DNA from 4 places in the Streptomyces sp. NPDC003393 genome. Region 1 is predicted to be linked to each of the others. Evidence: riboswitches for the same ligand, from Rfam matches in the RefSeq annotation. Region 1 holds a riboswitch; each other region holds the start of a gene.
The links. Region 1 has a riboswitch for cyclic di-AMP ahead of ACWDUZ_RS13335 (transglycosylase SLT domain-containing protein). Riboswitches for the same ligand answer to the same signal wherever they lie in the genome.
Positions count from the first base shown of each region.

Region 2: linked by a shared signal. The riboswitch ahead of ACWDUZ_RS06285 (transglycosylase family protein) and the one ahead of ACWDUZ_RS13335 (transglycosylase SLT domain-containing protein) in region 1 are both predicted to bind cyclic di-AMP.
Region 3: linked by a shared signal. The riboswitch ahead of ACWDUZ_RS20830 (M23 family metallopeptidase) and the one ahead of ACWDUZ_RS13335 (transglycosylase SLT domain-containing protein) in region 1 are both predicted to bind cyclic di-AMP.
Region 4: linked by a shared signal. The riboswitch ahead of ACWDUZ_RS19495 (M23 family metallopeptidase) and the one ahead of ACWDUZ_RS13335 (transglycosylase SLT domain-containing protein) in region 1 are both predicted to bind cyclic di-AMP.

Region 1 covers NZ_JBSFRB010000010.1:108,199-112,772, reverse strand. Annotated here, with positions in the region: gene ACWDUZ_RS13340 (polyprenyl synthetase family protein) at 169-1,179, opposite strand; cyclic di-AMP (ydaO/yuaA leader) riboswitch at 1,772-1,948, shown strand; gene ACWDUZ_RS13335 (transglycosylase SLT domain-containing protein) at 1,952-2,440, shown strand; gene ACWDUZ_RS13330 (HAD family hydrolase) at 2,427-3,302, opposite strand; gene ACWDUZ_RS13325 (FAD-dependent oxidoreductase) at 3,418-4,574, opposite strand, start outside.
Region 2 covers NZ_JBSFRB010000004.1:200,283-204,856, forward strand. Annotated here, with positions in the region: gene ACWDUZ_RS06275 (cytochrome P450 family protein) at 1-825, shown strand, start outside; gene ACWDUZ_RS06280 (transglycosylase family protein) at 985-2,106, shown strand; cyclic di-AMP (ydaO/yuaA leader) riboswitch at 2,289-2,454, shown strand; gene ACWDUZ_RS06285 (transglycosylase family protein) at 2,459-3,151, shown strand; gene eno (phosphopyruvate hydratase) at 3,448-4,574, shown strand, end outside.
Region 3 covers NZ_JBSFRB010000020.1:112,529-117,102, reverse strand. Annotated here, with positions in the region: gene ACWDUZ_RS20840 (PrsW family intramembrane metalloprotease) at 1-411, shown strand, start outside; gene ACWDUZ_RS20835 (aldo/keto reductase) at 450-1,394, opposite strand; gene ACWDUZ_RS20830 (M23 family metallopeptidase) at 1,489-2,541, opposite strand; cyclic di-AMP (ydaO/yuaA leader) riboswitch at 2,553-2,710, opposite strand; tRNA gene ACWDUZ_RS20825 (tRNA-Met) at 3,052-3,125, opposite strand; gene ACWDUZ_RS20820 (dihydrofolate reductase family protein) at 3,247-4,425, opposite strand; gene ACWDUZ_RS20815 (ArsR/SmtB family transcription factor) at 4,521-4,574, opposite strand, start outside.
Region 4 covers NZ_JBSFRB010000018.1:115,633-120,206, reverse strand. Annotated here, with positions in the region: gene ACWDUZ_RS19505 (HPr family phosphocarrier protein) at 1-224, shown strand, start outside; gene ACWDUZ_RS19500 (GntR family transcriptional regulator) at 435-1,094, opposite strand; gene ACWDUZ_RS19495 (M23 family metallopeptidase) at 1,293-2,072, opposite strand; cyclic di-AMP (ydaO/yuaA leader) riboswitch at 2,085-2,245, opposite strand; gene ACWDUZ_RS19490 (M16 family metallopeptidase) at 2,469-3,857, opposite strand; gene ACWDUZ_RS19485 (M16 family metallopeptidase) at 3,854-4,574, opposite strand, start outside.

The DNA of each region.
Region 1 (4,574 bases):
CCAAATCGACAGCGCGGAAGCGTCAGACCGCGGAGCCAACTCCGCGTACGCCTGCGGTATGACACGAAGCGGCGGCGTCTCCACCCGTCCCGTAGGGGTCGGGTGGAGACGCCGCCCGTGTCCGTGAGGAGAAGCGACCCCGACAGGACGCTCCGGGAAGAACCGGCCTCAGCCGGCGCGGTGCACCACCGCGTCGCACAGCTCGAGCAGCGCGGCCTTCGCGTCGCACTCGCGCAGCGGCGCCAGCGCGGCGCGCGCCTCCTCCGCGTACCGCACGGTGTCCCGACGGGCCTGCTCCAGGGCCGGGTGCACCCGCAGCGCCGCGAGCGCCTCCGCGTGCCGTGCGTCGTCACTGAGGTCGGAGTCCAGCAGCTCGCACAGCGCGAGGTCCTCGGACAGGCCCAGCCGCTGTGCGCGCTCGCGCAGCCTCAGCACCGGCAGGGTCGGAATGCCCTCCCGCAGGTCCGTCCCCGGGGTCTTGCCCGACTCGTGCGAGTCGGAGGCGATGTCCAGCACGTCGTCGGCCAGCTGGAACGCGACACCCAGCCGCTCGCCGTACTGCGTCAGCACGTCCACGACGGTCTCGTCGGCGCCGGACATCATCGCGCCGAACCGGCACGAGACGGCCACCAGCGACCCCGTCTTGCCGCCCAGCACGTCCAGGTAGTGGTCGACCGGATCCCGTCCGTCCTGCGGCCCCGCCGTCTCCAGGATCTGCCCGGTGACCAGCCGCTCGAACGCCAGTGCCTGCACGCGGACCGCCTCGGGCCCGAGGTCGGCGAGGATCTGGGAGGCCCGGGCGAACAGGAAGTCACCGGTGAGGACGGCGACGGAGTTGCCCCAGCGGGTGTTCGCGCTGGCCACCCCGCGCCGCACGGCGGCCTCGTCCATCACGTCGTCGTGGTAGAGCGTGGCCAGGTGGGTCAGTTCCACCACCACGGCCGCGGGCACGACCCCCGGCGCGTACGGGTCACCGAACTGCGCCGCCAGCATCACGAGCAGCGGTCGGAAACGCTTCCCGCCCGCCTTGACCAGGTGCTGCGCGGCCTCCGTGATGAAGGGGACCTCGCTCTTGGTGGCCTCGATCAGCCCTTCCTCGACAGCCGCCAATCCGGCCTGGACATCGGCTTCGAGAGCCTGGTCCCGCACGCTCAGCCCGAACGGCCCGACGACGGTCACGAGGGGTCTCCTGTCTGCTGGTGTCTGCTGGCGCTTACACGGTTTGTCGATAGGTCGCTGCCATCACTCAAGTCAGCGTATCCGGTCACGTTTCGATCACCGATGGCGCCCACCGCTACAGGCCAGGCACTATCGGATCACGCCCGATATGACCGCTTATCACCACACATGAGCATATATTTAGCGACTCATCTCTCCCTACCCCGGGCCGCCTTCACTCGCACACATGCGCACAGGTGTACACGTACGCACAGGCCATGACGTCACGCGAAGTGACGACCATCATGCCCGAACACTCCATGGCCCGATTTAACCCTATTGTCATCTCAATCCCGTTTGGCCGTAATTGCTCCTCTCTCCATAATTCCGTGAGTTGGGTCACGCCGGGCCCTCGACCCTCCGTGCGGCCCGTCTTCTCGCCTTCCCTTCCCCCGCATGCCAGTTGACCCTTGGCGATAGCAAAGGATCAAGCACCCCATATGCCACAGATCAAGGTCAACTAGGACGATCCGCAAACCGAGCACTTGTTCCGGACATGTGCTGTCGCATACGTTCCCGGTCCATCGAGCGGACGCCGAATCCTGCCGCCGCCCGATGCCCATCGACTGAACCACTCATGGCAGGAGCGGGGGACCCAGGTAAGTCGCCGGGCCGGAGCGTTGTACGTCGCGCCGGAACGGCTCGGGGTGAAGCCACGTCCCACGGGACGCGGCCGGGCACCTCCCCGCCCGAACCCGACAGCTCACCTCGCAGGCGTAGGAGAGGAATCCGCATGTCCGCTCAGGTCCAGCGCCGCACCCGCACCACCCGTCTCGTTCGCACCCTCGTCGCCGGCGGCGCGGGTGCGGCCGTCCTCGCTCTGCCGCTCATCGGCGCGACCAGCGCCTCCGCCGCCACTCCGGCCAAGAGCACCACCGCGGCCGTGAGCACGGTGGCCCATTCGAACAACCTCGACGGCTGGATCCGCGAGTCCCTCGCAATCATGCACAAAAAGGGCATTCCGGGCAGCTACCACGGCATCTACCGCAATGTGATGCGCGAGTCGTCCGGCAACCCGCGGGCCATCAACCTGTGGGACTCCAACGCCGCCAAGGGCATTCCCTCCAAGGGCCTGCTGCAGGTCATCCAGCCGACCTTCAACGCGTACCACGTGGACGGCACCTCGTTCGACATCTACGACCCGGTCGCGAACATCACGGCCGCCTGCAACTACGCGGCCGACCGGTACGGCTCGATCGACAACGTCTTCAGCGCGTACTGATCGGTCGCCCCACCCGTTCGCCAGGGCCTGTCCGATCGGAATCGTCGGACAGGCCCTGGGGGAACAACCGCTCGAGGACGACGGCGATGCCGTCGTCCTCGTTCGACGAGGTGACCTCGTCGGCCACCGCCTTCAGCTCGGGATGGGCGTTGGCCATGGCCACGCCCCGGGCGGCCCACTGGAACATGGGGATGTCGTTCGGCATGTCACCGAAGGCCAGGGCGCTGTGCCGGCCGAGCCCCAGACGCTCGGCGGCCAGCGCCAGTCCGGTCGCCTTGGTGATGCCGCAGGGCTGGAGTTCGACGGTCCCGGGCCCCGACATGGTGACCGTGGCGAGCGAGCCGACCGCGCCACGGGCCACCTCGGCCAACTCGTCGTCGGACAGCACTGGATGGCGCAGCAGCACCTTGCTGATCGGCGCCTGCCACAGCTCCTCGCGCCGCTCGACCCGCCACGCCGGCAGGGTCGGATGCGGCATCCGGTATCCCGGCTCGATGAGCGTGAGCCCGTCCGCCCCGTCCTGGTCGACGGCGGCGTACACCTCTCCCACCTCGGCCTCGATCTTGCCGAGCGCGGTCTCCGCCGTCTCCGTGTCCAGCGTGACCGACCACAGCAGACGGTCGGTCCCGGCGTCGTAGAGCTGCGCCCCCTGCCCGCACACCGCGAGGCCCGTGGAGCCCAGCGCCTTCAGCAGCGCCCGGACCCTCGGCGCCGGCCGGCCGGTCACGACGAGGTGCCGGGCACCGGCCGCCTCGGCCCGCGCGAGCGCGGCCACGGTCCGTTCGGACACGGAGTCGTCGCCGCGCAGCAGCGTTCCGTCCAGGTCGGTGGCGATGAGGGCAGGTGCAAGGGGAGCGGGCATGATCAGAGAATACGGATCCGCCGCACCCCCGGCCCCACCGGAACCGGACGACCCCGTTCGGCCCTCGCTGCACCGGGTCACCCCCCTCCAACTCGCCTCCGCCGTCCGCGAATGCTCAGCCGTGGGCCGTCGCCAGATGACGGGCCAGCCGTGGCGAGGCGAACTCCGTGCCGCACACGAAGCGCATCACCGGGCCGTACGACGCCGCCGCCGGCAGGCCCGTGAAGTACAGGCCCGGGACCGAGGAGACGTAGCCCGCCCCGAGCTTCGGGGCACCCCGGCTCACCGCGACTTCCGTGCGCAGCTCGTGGCCGAGGAAGCCCAGCGCGGCCAGGTCGACGCGGTAACCGGTCGCCGCCACGATGTGGTCGGCGGTCAGTTCCCGGGTGCTGCTGCCCAGGGTGCGCACGGTCAGCGCCGCGTGGTCGTCGCGGGCCTCGGCGCGGAGGATCCGGGCCACCTCGACGACCGGCACCGTTCCCTCGAAGCGGTCGCGCAGCCACCAGGCGCCGAGCGGGCCGAGCACCCGCCGGGCCAGATGGTGGCGGAGCCGGGCGGGGAGGCGGCGGTAGGGGTGGGGGTAGTGGCTGAGCGCCCACAGCGACCAGGCGCGGCCGAAGGGGGACTCGGGGCGCAGCCTGGGCTGGTCCCAGGGCGGGGCGCCGAAGGCGACCTTGCCACGGCCGCGCGCCACCACCCGCACCCGTGCGCCGGCCTCCGACGCGAGCGCGGCAGTCTCCAACGCCGACTGGCCGGCACCGACGACGATCAGCTCCTTGCCGGCGAACCGGGTCAGGTCGTGATGCTGGCAGCTGTGGGAGACCGCCGCGGTGGGCGTGGGGCCGTCCGGTGCCGCGGCGGCCAGTTCCGCCGGCAGATGGGCGAGGCCCGACAGGCCGGTCGCCACCACGACCGCACGGGCGGTGAACTGCTCCCCGGAGTCCAGCTTCAGCTCGAAGCCGTCACCCGGCCGCCGGTCGACCGACACGACCCGGGTCCGCTCCAGTTCGGGCACCAGCCTGCGCTGGAACCACTCGCCGTAGGCGACGAAGGTCTCCACCGGGACGATGTCCTCGTCCGTGACCAGCCGTTCGATGCCGGCCGCGTCGCAGTAGTCGGCCAGGGTGTGGCCGTGTTGCGGGCAGTCGATGCCGGAGGCGGCCGGGGTCGACTTGAGGAGCATTCCGGCGGGCATGTGGTCCCGCCAGGCGACCATGGGCTCGCCGAAGACGCGGACCGGGATGCCGCGTGCGCGCAGATGGGCGGCGGTGG
Region 2 (4,574 bases), on a different contig from region 1:
CAGGACGACTTCCGCGACTGGGCGGGCATGATGCTGCATTTTCCCGGGGGCAAGCCCTCGGACCCCCAGGGGCACGGAAAGAGCCCGCGGGGTGGCGTCGCGCGGTCGGTGAAGAAGATGCGCGGCTACCTCGCCGAGCTGATCCACCGCAAGCGGCAGGCGCTGCCCGCGGAGCCGGCCCCCGGCGAGGACCTGATCTCCGGCCTCATCCGCGCCTCCGACCACGGTGAGCACCTCACCGAGAAGGAGGCCGCCGCCATGGCCTTCATCCTCCTCTTCGCGGGTTTCGAGACGACCGTCAACCTGATCGGCAACGGCGCCTACGCCCTGCTCACCCATCCCGAGCAGCGACACCGCCTCCAGGACTCCCTGGCCCGCGGCGAACGCGGCCTGCTGGAGACCGGCGTCGAGGAACTGCTCCGCTACGACGGCCCGGTGGAGATGGCCACCTGGCGGTTCGCCACCCGGCCGCTCACCATCGGCGGACAGGACATCGCGGCGGGCGACCCGGTGCTCGTCGTGCTCGCCGCCGCCGACCGCGACCCGGAGCGGTTCGCCGACCCGGACACCTTGGACCTCGGCCGGCGCGACAACCAGCACCTGGGGTACGGGCACGGCATCCACTACTGCCTCGGCGCCCCGCTGGCGCGCCTGGAGGGCCAGACCGCCCTCGCCACGCTCCTCACCCGGCTTCCCGACCTCCGACTCGACGCCGAACCGGACGACTTGCGCCGGCGTGGCGGACTCATCATGCGGGGACTGCGGACGCTGCCCGTGCGCTTCACCCCGGCAGAGCGTGGCCTCCCACCGGCAGAACGGCGTTGACGGAAGCAAAGGTGACACACGTTCAACTGTGTGATCTTCACGTGATCTGCGCGGCATGAACTTGTGACGGAGGATCCTCAGCCGATACGTTCACGCATCAGCGTGGCGTACGAGCATCACCCGTCACGTCGGTATCTGTTGTCGCCGAAAGGTCCTTGCATGCTCTCCGGGAACGGCCGTCACCGTCGCCCCCGTCAGGCTCCGGCCCTCTTCGTCACCGCCGGAGTGACCGGCTCCGCCATCGCCATCCCGCTCCTCGGCGCCACCGGCGCGCACGCGGCCGACGGCACTACGTGGGACAAGGTGGCCCAGTGCGAGACGGGCGGCTCCTGGAGCGCCGACAACGGCAACGGCTACTACGGCGGTCTGCAGCTGACCCAGGACGACTGGGAGGAGTACGGCGGCCTCGACTTCGCCCCGAGCGCCGACCAGGCCAGCCGGTCCCAGCAGATAGCCGTGGCCGAGAAGATCCTCGCCGACCGGGGCCCCGGCGCCTGGCCCACCTGCGGCCTGCTCTCCGGGCTCACCAAGGACACCGGTGCCGCGAAGGTCGACACGGGTCTTGGCTACGACTCGTCCTCGAGGTCCGGTTCCTCCCGCTCCTCCGGTGCGTCCCACTCGTCGCATGCGTCGGGATCGTCGGAGTCGAGTGATGCATCCGGCACGTCCGGATCGTCCGATGTGAGTGACCCCGGGCTCGATGACTCGTCGCGGAACAACGGCAACTCCGGTTCGTCCTCGTCCGATTCGGACGCCGGCCTCGGTGCCGGATCCTCCTCTTCGGGCGATTCGTCCTCCGCATCCCCCGTGAATCCGTCCGACGCGCCCTCGCGGTCCGGCGAGCAGGGCGGCGCCCCCGAGTCCGGTGCGACTCCCGGGTCCGGCACGGAGGGTGTCGCGACGCCCGAAGCGTCGCCTTCGACCGCACCCGACCGGGACGACTCGGACAACTACCGGCAGAGTGTCGGATCTTCGGCTCTCGTCGACACCGGGGCCCTGGGCACCGGCCGGCACCGCGGCGGCAGCGCCGCCGAGGACCTGACGGAGAGCGCGGCCGGCGGCCGGCACGCCTCCCGGGGCGACGGCGGCGCGCACACCGCCTCCGCCGACTCCTACACCGTCCGCGCCGGCGACTCGCTCGCCTCCATCGCCGACTCCCTTGACGTCCACGGCGGGTGGCACGCCCTCTACGACGCCAACGAGGCGGCCATCGGCTCCGACCCGAACCGCATCGTCGCCGGTCAGAGCCTGGATGTCCCGGTCGAAAGCGCCCAGAACTAGCAGGAGTTCACGTCACACTTCGTACTGAATGTCCCATTCGGTGAAAGTGTGGGATGAGTCTCAGAAGCCGTGATCGTCTTTGAAATCCCGTCGATCTCGTGTCTACGGTCATGACCGCTCGCCACCGCGAGCCCCGGCTGCCGCCACGCCGAATCCTGCCGGCGGCCGCACGGGAACAGTCGTCGCGTCGAGCGCCGTAGGCAGGAGCGGGGGACCCAAGGTAAGTGCCGCAGCGGGCAGTTCGCCCGAGCGGCTTGGGGTGTAGCCGTGCCTCTTCGAGGGCACGGCCGGGCAACTCAACCGGCCCGAACCCGACAGCTCACCTCGCAGGCGTCGGTGAGGGGATCCATCCATGCTGTTTTCCGGCAAGGGCAAGCACCGTCGTTCCTCCAAGGCCACCCGCGCCATCGCACTCGCCGGTGTCGCCTCCGCCGCCGTCGCCGGCCCGCTGATGGCGGCCGGCAACGCTTCCGCCGCCACCGCCTCCGAGTGGGACGCGGTCGCCCGGTGCGAGTCCGGCGGCAACTGGTCCATCAACACCGGCAACGGCTTCTACGGCGGCCTGCAGTTCACGAACTCCACCTGGGCCGCGTTCGGCGGCACCGCCTACGCCCCGCGCGCCGACCTGGCCTCCAAGGCGCAGCAGATAGCCGTCGCCGAGAAGGTGCTGGCGGGTCAGGGCAAGGGCGCCTGGCCGGTGTGCGGCAAGGGCCTGTCGAGCACCCCCTACAGCGGTGCCACCGCCCCCGCCGGCAGCGCCGCCAAGAGCACCGCGCCCAAGAGCACCACCACCCGCTCCACCGAGCAGCAGGCGGCCGACCGCTCCGCCACGCGTCCGGCCCCGAAGAAGACCGTCACCACCCCGGCCGGCAAGAAGGTCGAGAAGGGTGACGGCGAGTACAAGGTGGTCTCCGGTGACACGCTCAGCTCCATCGCCGCCGAGCACCACGTCAAGGGCGGCTGGGAGAAGCTGTTCCAGCTGAACAAGGACATCGTCGAGGACGCGGACCTCATCTTCCCCGGCCAGCAGCTGCACCTGAAGTAGGCGGCGCGGGCCGCGGGTCCGCTCCCCTCCCGCGGGCTCCCCGTCCCGTGGGTCCCGTCCCCCCAGTCCCCCCGCCCCGGCGCGTGTTCCCCCGTACGCGCCGGGGCGGGGCCCTTTTCGCCGGCGGTTTCCCTCGACTTTCCGCAACTGCTCCCTCCTTTTGTTCCGGTGTGGAACAATGTGGCCGTCACCCTGTCCACGGGACGGTCGGTCGGACGGCCGGGGCCCGGGGACGGTTAGGCTCTAGTCGCAAGGCTCACAAGCCCCGCACTTTCAGCGTCACATCCACGAAGGAGATGCTCGTGCCGTCCATCGACGTCGTCGTAGCCCGGGAAATCCTGGACTCCCGAGGCAACCCCACGGTCGAGGTCGAGGTCGGCCTCGACGACGGCAGCACGGGTCGTGCCGCCGTTCCGTCCGGCGCCTCGACGGGTGCCTTCGAGGCCATCGAGCTGCGCGACGGGGACCCCAACCGCTACCAGGGCAAGGGCGTCGAGAAGGCCGTCCTCGCCGTCATCGAGCAGATCGGCCCGGAGCTCGTCGGCTACGACGCCACCGAGCAGCGTCTGATCGACCAGGCCATGTTCGACCTGGACGCCACCGACAACAAGGGCTCCCTCGGGGCCAACGCCATCCTCGGTGTCTCCCTCGCCGTCGCCCACGCCGCCTCCGAGGCGTCCGACCTCCCGCTCTTCCGCTACCTGGGCGGCCCGAACGCGCACCTGCTGCCGGTGCCGATGATGAACATCCTGAACGGCGGCTCGCACGCCGACTCCAACGTGGACATCCAGGAGTTCATGATCGCTCCGATCGGCGCGGAGTCCTTCTCCGAGGCGCTGCGCTGGGGCACCGAGGTCTACCACACGCTGAAGAAGGTCCTGAAGACCAAGGGCCTGTCCACCGGCCTCGGCGACGAGGGCGGCTTCGCCCCGAACCTCGGCTCCAACCGCGAGGCCCTCGACCTCATCCTCGAGGCGATCAAGGAGGCCGGGTACGCGCCCGGCGAGCAGATCGCCCTCGCGCTCGACGTCGCCGCCTCCGAGTTCTACAAGGACGGCAAGTACCTCTTCGAGGGCAAGGAGCGCTCCGCCGCCGAGATGACGGAGTACTACGAGGAGCTCGTCGCGGCCTACCCGCTCGTCTCCATCGAGGACCCGCTGTTCGAGGACGACTGGGCCGGGTGGAAGGTCATCACCGACAAGCTCGGCGACAAGGTCCAGCTGGTCGGCGACGACCTGTTCGTCACCAACCCCGAGCGTCTGGCCCGCGGCATCGAGGAGGGCACCGCCAACGCCCTGCTGGTGAAGGTGAACCAGATCGGCTCGCTGACCGAGACCCTGGACGCCGTCGAGCTGGCCCAGCGCAACGGCTTCAAGTGCATGATGTCCCACCGCTCCGGCGAGACCGAGGACGTCACCATCGC
Region 3 (4,574 bases), on a different contig from region 1:
GAGGCGTACGCGACCTCGCTGGCCTTCCTGCGCCGCCGGGGCCGCCTCGGACGGGCCGGGGCCGACTTCGCCGTACGGGAGCGTGAGCTCCTCCACGAGATGTGGCGGCGGCGCGAGGTCGCCCAGCCCGCGCTCGACCACGCGGCCCGGATGACCGCCCCGCCGGTGCGGGTCGTCGCCCCGCCCTGGCCCGTGTACGGGGTGTACGGGCAGTCGCAGAGGTACGCGGCGCACCCGCAGCCGCCCTGGCCCGGCATGCCCGGCCCGGTGCTGCACGCGCCGGGCCTGCCGGGGGCCGGTGCGCCCGGGCCGGGGCACGGTACGGGTGCGCCCGGGCCGGGGTACGGCGTTGCCGGGCCGGTGGCGCCGCACCCCGCGGGCCCGTACAACCCCTACCGGACTCAGCCGTAGGGCTGCCGCACTCAGCCGCCGGGCTGCCGGGCCGGAGCTCAGGCCGACGCCCTGGTCAGCCGTGCGATCTCGTCGTCCGTCAGGCGCAGCTCCGCCACTCCCAGCAGCGCCGGGAGCTGCTCCACCGTCCGGGCCGAGGCGATCGGGGCCGCCACTGTCGGCTGGGCCGCGAGCCAGGCCAGGGCCACCGTGGCGACCTCGGTGTCATGGGCGCGGGCGACCTCGTCGAGGGCGGCGAGCACCTTCCGGCCGCGGTCGGTCTCCAGGTGCTTGGCGGCGCCCTGCGCCCGCGCGCTGTCCACCGTCGCGCCGGGCCGGTACTTGCCGGTCAGGAAGCCGGAGGCGAGCGCGTAGTACGGCACGGCGGCCAGGCCGTACCGCTCGGCGACGTCCCGCAGCGGGCCCTCGTAGGTGTCGCGCGAGACGAGGTTGTAGTGCGGTTGGAGCGCCACGTACCGGGCGAGGCCCTCGCGGTCGGAGAAGTCCAGGGAGGCCCGGAGGCGCTCGGCGGAGATGTTGGAGGCGGCGATGTGCCGCACCTTGCCCGCCCTCACCAGCTCGTCGAGCGCGCCGACGATCTCCTCGACCGGCACTTCGGGCTTGTCGAAGTGGGTGTAGTACAGGTCGATGTAGTCGGTGCCCAGGCGCGTGAGGGAGGCGTCGGCCGCCGCCTTGATGTTAGCGGCGGACAGACCCCGGAAGTCCGGGTGCTGACTGACCTTGGTCGCGATGACGACGTCGGAGCGGTTGCCGCGCTCCTTGATCCATCTGCCGATGATCGTCTCGGACTCGCCGCCCTCGTTGCCCTCCACCCATGCCGAGTAGGAGTCGGCGGTGTCGATGAAGTTGCCGCCTGCCGCCGTGCAGGCGTCCAGGACGGCGAAGGACCGCTGCTGGTCGGCGGTCCAGCCGAAAACGTTGCCGCCGAGGGCGAGCGGGAAGACCTCGAGGTCGGACGAGCCAAGCTTGCGATGGGAAGTCATGTACGGCGTCAACGACCAGGCCGGCGGGGCCCATTCCGCGCCCCGCCGGACCTGACCGCAAAAATCGCGTAAACGGGCTTCGACGCCCGGGGCCTCAGGGGTTGAGGCCCCTCTCCCGCAGCCACGCCATCGGGTCGATGCCGGTGGCCTGGCCGCCGGGGTGGACCTCCAGGTGCAGGTGGGGGCCCGTGACGTTGCCGGTGGCGCCCACGCGGCCGATGACGTCGCCCGTGGTCACCTTCTGCCCGACCGAGACACTGATCGACGACTGGTGGCAGAACCACAGTTCGGTGCCGTCGTCGAGGGTGAGGATCGTGCGGTAGCCGTAGGCCCCGGCCCAGCCGGCCTCGGTGATGGTGCCGCTGTGGATCGCCTTGATCAGGGTGCCGGTGGGTGCGGCGAAGTCCAGACCGGTGTGGTAGCCGGAGGACCACATGGAGCCGGCCTCACCGAAGGTGGAGGTGAGGGTGTACGAGGAGGTCGGCAGCGTGTACTGCTTGGCCAGCGCCGCCAGCCGCTCCGCCTCGGCCTTCTTCCTGGCCTCCTCCTCCGCCTTCTTCTTCGCGGCGGCGGCCTTGGCCTCGGCCTCCTTCTGCGCCTTGGCGGCCGCCTCCTGGGCCTTCTTGGCGGCGGCTTCCTCGGCGGCCCGCTGGGTTTTGGCCTCGACCTGGACCTGCTGCTGCTCGGCCTGGGCCATGATGCGGTTGCGCAGCGTCTCGCCCGCGTCCGAGGTGCCCTGTCCGGTCTCGGCGGAGCTCACGCCGACGTCGCTGAGCACGGTCGCGGAGCCCTGCGGGGCGTCGTGGTCGGTCTCGTGGAACAGCGCGCCGACGGCGGGCAGGGACTCCACGGAGGGCAGGTCGGGCATCGAGATGGAGACCGGGGGCTTGCCGGTGTTGGCGCTGGCCATGCCGCCCGCGCCGACGGCGGCTATGACACCCACGCCGAGCACGGTGGAGCTGCGGGCGAGCCCGCCGCCGCGCTGCTTGGCCACCCGGTGTCGGCCACGTACCGGGCGGAGGGAGTCCTCGGTGGGGTTCCACTCCTCCCAAGGGCCCTCGTCGGGGCGCCGAGCGCCGTATCCGAAGGTCTCGGTGCGCTGGCTCGGCAGGGACGGGGCTTCTGGTGCGGGCCGGTTGGACGCCACTCGGGCGTACTCCTTTCCTTCCGTCTCGCCTACCGGGTTAGCTGACGGGTTCGGAGCGGGAAGGTCTCCTACGCGCGTCAATCAGCCGTGCTGCCACGGTGGATGACGCGCGATTCACCCCACGTTGGTGGTTCCCCGGTTCCCTCGCGGGATTCGGCGCGTGCGCACGGAGCCGCCTCTTGTGACGGCTGGGACGACCGCGCTGCGTTATCGAACGTTAATAGACGCCGGGGCGCGATTCCAAGCCGTCCGGCTTGATCCTTAAACCTTTTTGGCCAGGACTTTTGGGCCAGGACACCGAAAAACGGGCGAGTCGCCTGCATCACAGCAGTCACAGAGGATTTGACGGTGTCTCAGATGTTATGCGGAGGGAGATCATCCAATTGCCGAGCGTGACCATCACCGGCGCGTCCCACGCGCGCATGCGCGAAGCGGATTCCCGGATCGGACCCGGGGTCGAAAACACTCAGGGCCGGAATCCACGTTCGGATTCCGGCCCTGAGCCTTCAGTAGCGGGGACAGGATTTGAACCTGCGACCTCTGGGTTATGAGCCCAGCGAGCTACCGAGCTGCTCCACCCCGCGTCGGCATGACACCAGTGTACGCCATCCGCGGGGCGGCCCGCGCACCCCTTTCTTCGACGCTCGGTCCGGCCTTTCTCCGACGCTCGGTCCGGCCCTCGCCGGCGCCCCTCCTCCGCCTCCGTCAGCGCCTCTCCTCCGCCCGGGCCAGGGCCTCGCCTTCCAGGTGCCGGTTGGGCTCCCGGGCCGGACCCTCGAACTCGGGCAGCACGACGACGTCCGCGCCCGCGCCCAGGAGCACCGCGGCCCCGTTGGCGGCCTCGACGAACGTGTCCGGTTCCCGCCAGGCCGTGACGACCCGCCGTACCCCCGCGTCCAGAATCAGCCGGGCGCACGGGCGCGGCCGGGAGGCACGTCGGGCGCACGGTTCCAGGCTGCTGTACACCGTGGCGGCCGGCAGCCGCGGATCGGCCGGATCGATCTTGGCCAGTGCCGCCTCCTCCGCGTGCACGACCGGGTCGCCGCCCTCCCGCGAGTGGCCCCGGGCGAGCTCGGTGCCGTCGGCGGCGACCACCACCGCGCCCACGCTGAAAGCGGTCCGCGAGGGCGGGCACTGGGCCGCCAGCTCGCAGGCGATCCTGAGCCAGTGCCGGTCCGCGGGGACGGCCTCGTCCCCGGTGCCGGGCGCGGTCGGCTCGTAACGCACGAGGACGACGTCGCCGATGGCCCGCGTCTCCACCCGTCGCAGCCGCCCGCCCTGATACGCGCCGGGACCGAACAACCGGGGCGCCCGGGGGTCGCCGACGAACAGCGGGGCCAGGACGAGCTGCACCTCGTCGGCGAGCTGCCGCTGGAGCAGCTGGGTGTGCACCGTCCCGCCGCCCTCGACCATCAGTCGGCGCACCCCGCGCACGTCGTGCAGATGCTCCAGCAGCAGCCGCCAGTCGAGCGCGTCCCCCAGAGCCACGATGTCGACGCCGTGGCCGGCCCGGGCGCCGACACCGGCCTCACGCAGCCGCTGGGCACCCTTGTCGGTCGTGTAGACGATCTTCTCCCCGCCCGTGTGCCAGAAGCGGGCCTCGGGGTCCAGCTCTCCGGAGGCGCTGACCGTGACCTTCAACGGGTACTCCGGCCGCCCGGCGGCGACTCGGGCGGCGCGCCGCTCGGGCGAGTTGACCAGCAGCCGCGGGTTGTCGGCCCGCAGAGTGCCGGCTCCGACCAGGATCGCGTCGACCGACGCCCGTACCTCGTCGACCCGGTCGAAGTCGGCGGGGCTGGACAGCAGAAGGCGATCGGGGCCGGTGTCGTCCAGGTAGCCGTCCAGGGAGACGGCGGCGGACAACAGCACGTACGGAAGGGGCATCGGCGCACTCTCTCTCGGGGGACCGGCAGTCTCACACGACCGACTCGGGCGGTCTTCGCGTCCCTCGGCCGCGACACGGCGGCCGAGGGACGCGGTCACGCCGTCGTCCGGGCGGCTTTCGGCGTCGTCAGGAACCCGGCGAGCTCGTC
Region 4 (4,574 bases), on a different contig from region 1:
CCATCTTCGTCCGGGCCGCCACGGCCGCAGGTGTCCCCGTGACGATCGCCAAGGCCGACGGCACCCCCGTCAACGCGGCCTCCATGCTGGCCGTCCTCGGCCTCGGCGCCCAGGGCGGCGAGGAGGTCGTCCTGGCCTCCGACGCCGAGGGCGCGGACGCCGCCCTGGACCGGCTGGCCAAGCTGGTCTCCGAGGGACTCGAGGAGCTTCCCGAGACGGTCTGACGGCCCGATCGAGCGCTGACGTCCCGTCCGGGACGCTGAAACCGCATCACCCGGTCCGGGGTGGCGCGGTTTCGCCCTTTCCCACTCATCTCGAAAGACCGATCCCGCAACACACCGAGCGAAATTCCGGCAGACCGGAATGCCACTCACGGAAAAGGGCAAGGAAAAATACCCCCTGCTGAACAGCCCTTCTTGTATACGGCCGCCGCGTTAATTCCGTGCACCCGACGTGTTTACGGGACGTTGCGAAGTCCTCACGCGATGGGCGGCGCTCGCGCGCTCGGCGTGCACGGCGGTCAGTGCCCGCGCGCGCTCGCCGTCGCCGCGCGCCACCGCGTCGGCGATGGCGCCGTGCTCGGCCCAGGACTTCACGGGGTCGGCCGGGACCGGCACCGAGTACATCCAGGCGATCTTGTGCCGCAACTGGGTCAGCATGGTGGTGAGCGCCGGGCTGCCGCAGGCCTGGGTGAGCGTCTCGTGGAACCAGCTCCCCAGGGACCGCAGTTCCTCGCCGCCGCCGCTCCCCGCCCGCTCCTGCCCCAGCCTGACCAGCCCCCGCAGCACCTTCAGGTGGGCCTCCGTGCGCCGCTGGGCGGCCCGGAACGCGGCCAGCGGTTCCAGCAGGAGCCGCATCTCCAGCAGGTCGGCCGCCTCCTGCTCGGTCGGCTCCGCCACGCACGCCCCGGCGTGCCGCCGGGTCACCACGAAGCCCTCGGCCTCCAAGGTGCGCAGGGCTTCGCGCACGGGGACCCGCGAGACGCCGTAGCGGCGGGCGAGGACCTCCTCGGTGAGCCGGCTGCCGCGCTCATGGACTCCGGCGACGATGTCGTCCCGGATCGCCGTGCACACCGAGTGCGCCGGAATACGCATGACCGACCTCCGCCTGAATCCCGCCGGAATCCCCGTCTGTGCGCCGCACCGGACGCCCGTTGCGACTGTATTCCAGTGAACGGCAATTTCCGACGGCAGGCCGGAATCCAGCCACATTTTTTGGACAGCGATCCACCTGGAACGCCGAAAGCCCCGGCCTCACCGGCCGGGGCTTTCGGACAGGACCACGTGGGTCGCTCAGACGTTCACACCGTGCCGGCGGAGGTAGAGAATCGGGTTGATGTCGGAGCCGTACTCCGGAGTGGTGCGTGCCTCGAAGTGGAGATGCGGTCCGGTGACGTTGCCGGTCGCGCCGGACAGGCCTATCTGCTGGCCCGGGACGACCTGCTGGCCCACCGAGACGCCGATGGAGGACAGATGGCCGTACTGGGTGTACAGGCCGTCGGCCATCCTGATCACGACCTGGTTGCCGTAGGCCCCGCCCCAGCCGGCCTGGACGACGGTCCCGCGGCCGACGGCGTGCACGGAGGTGCCGCTCGCGGCATGGAAGTCGACGCCGGTGTGGGAACCGGACGACCACAGGGAGCCGCCGGTCCTGTAACCGGTGGAGACGTACGAGCCGGCGATCGGCGACACGAAGGCGTTGAGGCGCCTGCGCTCGGCCTCGCGGGCGGCGCGCTCCTTGGCCTCGCGCTCCTTCTTCGCCAGCTCGGCCGCCTTCTTGCGCGCGGCCTCGGCCTTCTTGCGCGCGGCCTCCTCGGCCTTCTTGTGCTCGGCGGCCTTCCGCTGGGCGGTGGCCTGGGCATCGATCTTCGCCGCGACGCTGTCACCGATGGTGACGACCGGGGTCAGGCCGGTCTCCTCGGGGGCGGGACCCTCGGCGGCCAGGGCCGGTGTGGCGGCGAGAGTGCCGAGGACTCCGGTGGTGGTGAGTGCCGCGGCACCCACCGCGCAAGCGGTGGTGCGGTGCATGCGGCTGGGGCGGCGATGCTTCCCGGTGGCGCGCGTGAACGCCATGCAGACGCTGGTCCTTTCCTTCCCTCTCGCCTACCGGGTTAGCTGACGGGTTCGGAGCAGGAAGGTCTCCTACGGACCCCTCGCTGCGCGCGGGTGTCCGATTCACCCCAGGGACTGGGTGGGTCCCCGGCTCCCCTGGCTCGCGCCGTACGGGGACTCGGCGATGGCTGTCCGGTGCCGCGGGTGCGGCGCACTGCCCGACGAACAGCCGGACCGACGCTAGAGGGGAGCTTGGTCACTTCCCAAACCGATTCGGACTTTTGTAGCGCATGCCACAGGGCAGACAGGCAACCTCTACCCCAATTCGGACATCGCAGGGCCCCGGTGACGCTTCGGTCACCAGGGCCCCACGCGCGCGTGCCTCGCGCCCGTGCCGGACGGAGTCGCCGCGGATCGCTACTCGGCCGTGACGACGCTCACCTGCCCGATGCCCAGAGCCTCCACGGGCTCCTTGATCTGCGCCGCGTCACCGACCAGGATCGTCACCAGCCGGTCCACCGGGAAGGCGCGGACGACCGCCGCGGTGGCCTCCACCGTGCCGGTGGCGACGAGCTGCTGATAGAGCGTCGCCTGGTAGTCGTCGGGCAGGTGCTGCTCGACCTGGTCGGCCAGCGTGCTCGCCACGGCGGCGGCCGTCTCGTACTTGAGCGGCGCCACACCGACGAGGTTCTGCACGGCGACGTCCCGCTCGGCGTCCGTGAGGCCCTCGGCGGCGAGCTTGCGCAGCACCGTGAAGAGGTCGTCCAGGGCCGGAGCGGTGTTCGGCGTGTCGACCGAGCCGCTGATCGCGAGCATCGCGGCGCCCGAGCCGTCGGGCGCCGAGCGCAGCACCTGACCGAAGGACCGCACACCGTAGGTGTAGCCCTTCTCCTCGCGCAGGACGCGGTCCAGACGGGAGGTGAGGGTCCCGCCGAGGCAGTAGGTGCCGAGCACCTGGGACGGCCACACACGGTCGTGCCGGTCGGGTCCGATGCGACCGATGAGCAGCTGCGTCTGGACCGCTCCGGGACGGTCCACGATGACCACCCGGCCGGTGTCGTCGGCGTGCACCGCCGGCACGGGCCGCGGCTTGGCCGGCGAGCCGGTCCAGGCGCCCAGGGTCTGGCCGAGCAGCTCGTCGAGGTCGATGCCGGTGAGGTCGCCGACGACCACGGCGGTGGCCGTGGAGGGGCGGACGTGCCGGTCGTAGAAGGCGCGCACGGCCGCCGCGTCGATGCCGCGGACGGTCTCCTCGGTGCCCTGGCGCGGGCGCGACATGCGCGCGGTGGCCGGGAACAGCTCCTTGGAGAGCTCCATGGCGGCGCGACGGGAGGGGTTGGCCAGCTCGTGCGGGATCTCGTCGAGCCGGTTGCGCACCAGCCGCTCGACCTCGGAGTCGGCGAACGCCGGCGCCCTGAGGGCGTCGGCCAGCAGGCCGAGGCCCTTGGCCAGACGGGAGGCGGGGACCTCCAGGCTCAGTCGTACGCCGGGGTGGTCGGCGTGCGTGTCGAGGGTGGCGCCGGCGCGCTCCAGTTCGGCGGCGAACTCCTCCGCGGAGTGCTTGTCGGTGCCCTCGGAGAAGGCCCGCGCCATGATCGTGGCGACGCCGTCCAGGCCGGCCGGCTCGGCGTCCAGGGGGGCGTCCAGCAGCACCTCGACGGCGACGACCTGCTGGCCGGGGCGGTGACAGCGCAGGACGGTCATGCCGTTGTCGAGCGTGTCGCGCTCGGGCGCCGGGAACGCCCACGGCTTGGCCTCGCCCGCCTTGGGCTGGGGGTGGAAGTCCATGGTGGCGAGCTCGGTCACTTCGCCGCCTCCTCGGTGTCGTCGGTGGCCGCGGCGTCCGCGTCCTGGGTGTCGCCGGCTTCGGGCGTGTCGGCGGTGGTCGGCTCGTAGACGAGCACCGCGCGGTTGTCGGGGCGCAGGCGTGCCTTGGCGACCTCCTGGACCTCCTCGGGTGTCACCTCCAGGACGCGCTTGACGGCGGTCAGGGCGAGCTGCGGGTCACCGAAGAGGACCGCGTACCGGCACAGCTCGTCCGCGCGGCCCGCGACCGTGCCGAGCCGGTCCAGCCACTCGCGCTCCAGCTGGGCCTGGGCACGCTCCATCTCCTCGGCCGTGGGACCCTCCTCGGCGAACCGGGCGAGTTCCTCGTCGATGGCGGCCTCGATGACCGGGACCTCGACGTCACCGGAGGTCTTCACGTCCAGCCAGCCCAGGGAGGGCGCCCCGGCCAGCCGCAGCAGCCCGAACCCGGCCGCGACGGCGGTGCGGTCGCGGCGCACCAGGCGGTTGTAGAGGCGGGAGGACTCGCCGCCGCCCAGGATGGTCAGCGCGAGATCGGCCGCGTCGCTCGCGCGCGTGCCGTCGTGCGGGAGCCGGTAGGCGGCCATCAGGGCACGCGCCGGGACCTCCTCCTCGACCACCTCGCGCAGCTGCTCGCCGATGATCTCGGGCAGCGAGCCGTCGCGGGGCTCGGGCTTGCCGTCGTGGGACGGGATGGAACCGAAGTACTTCTCGATC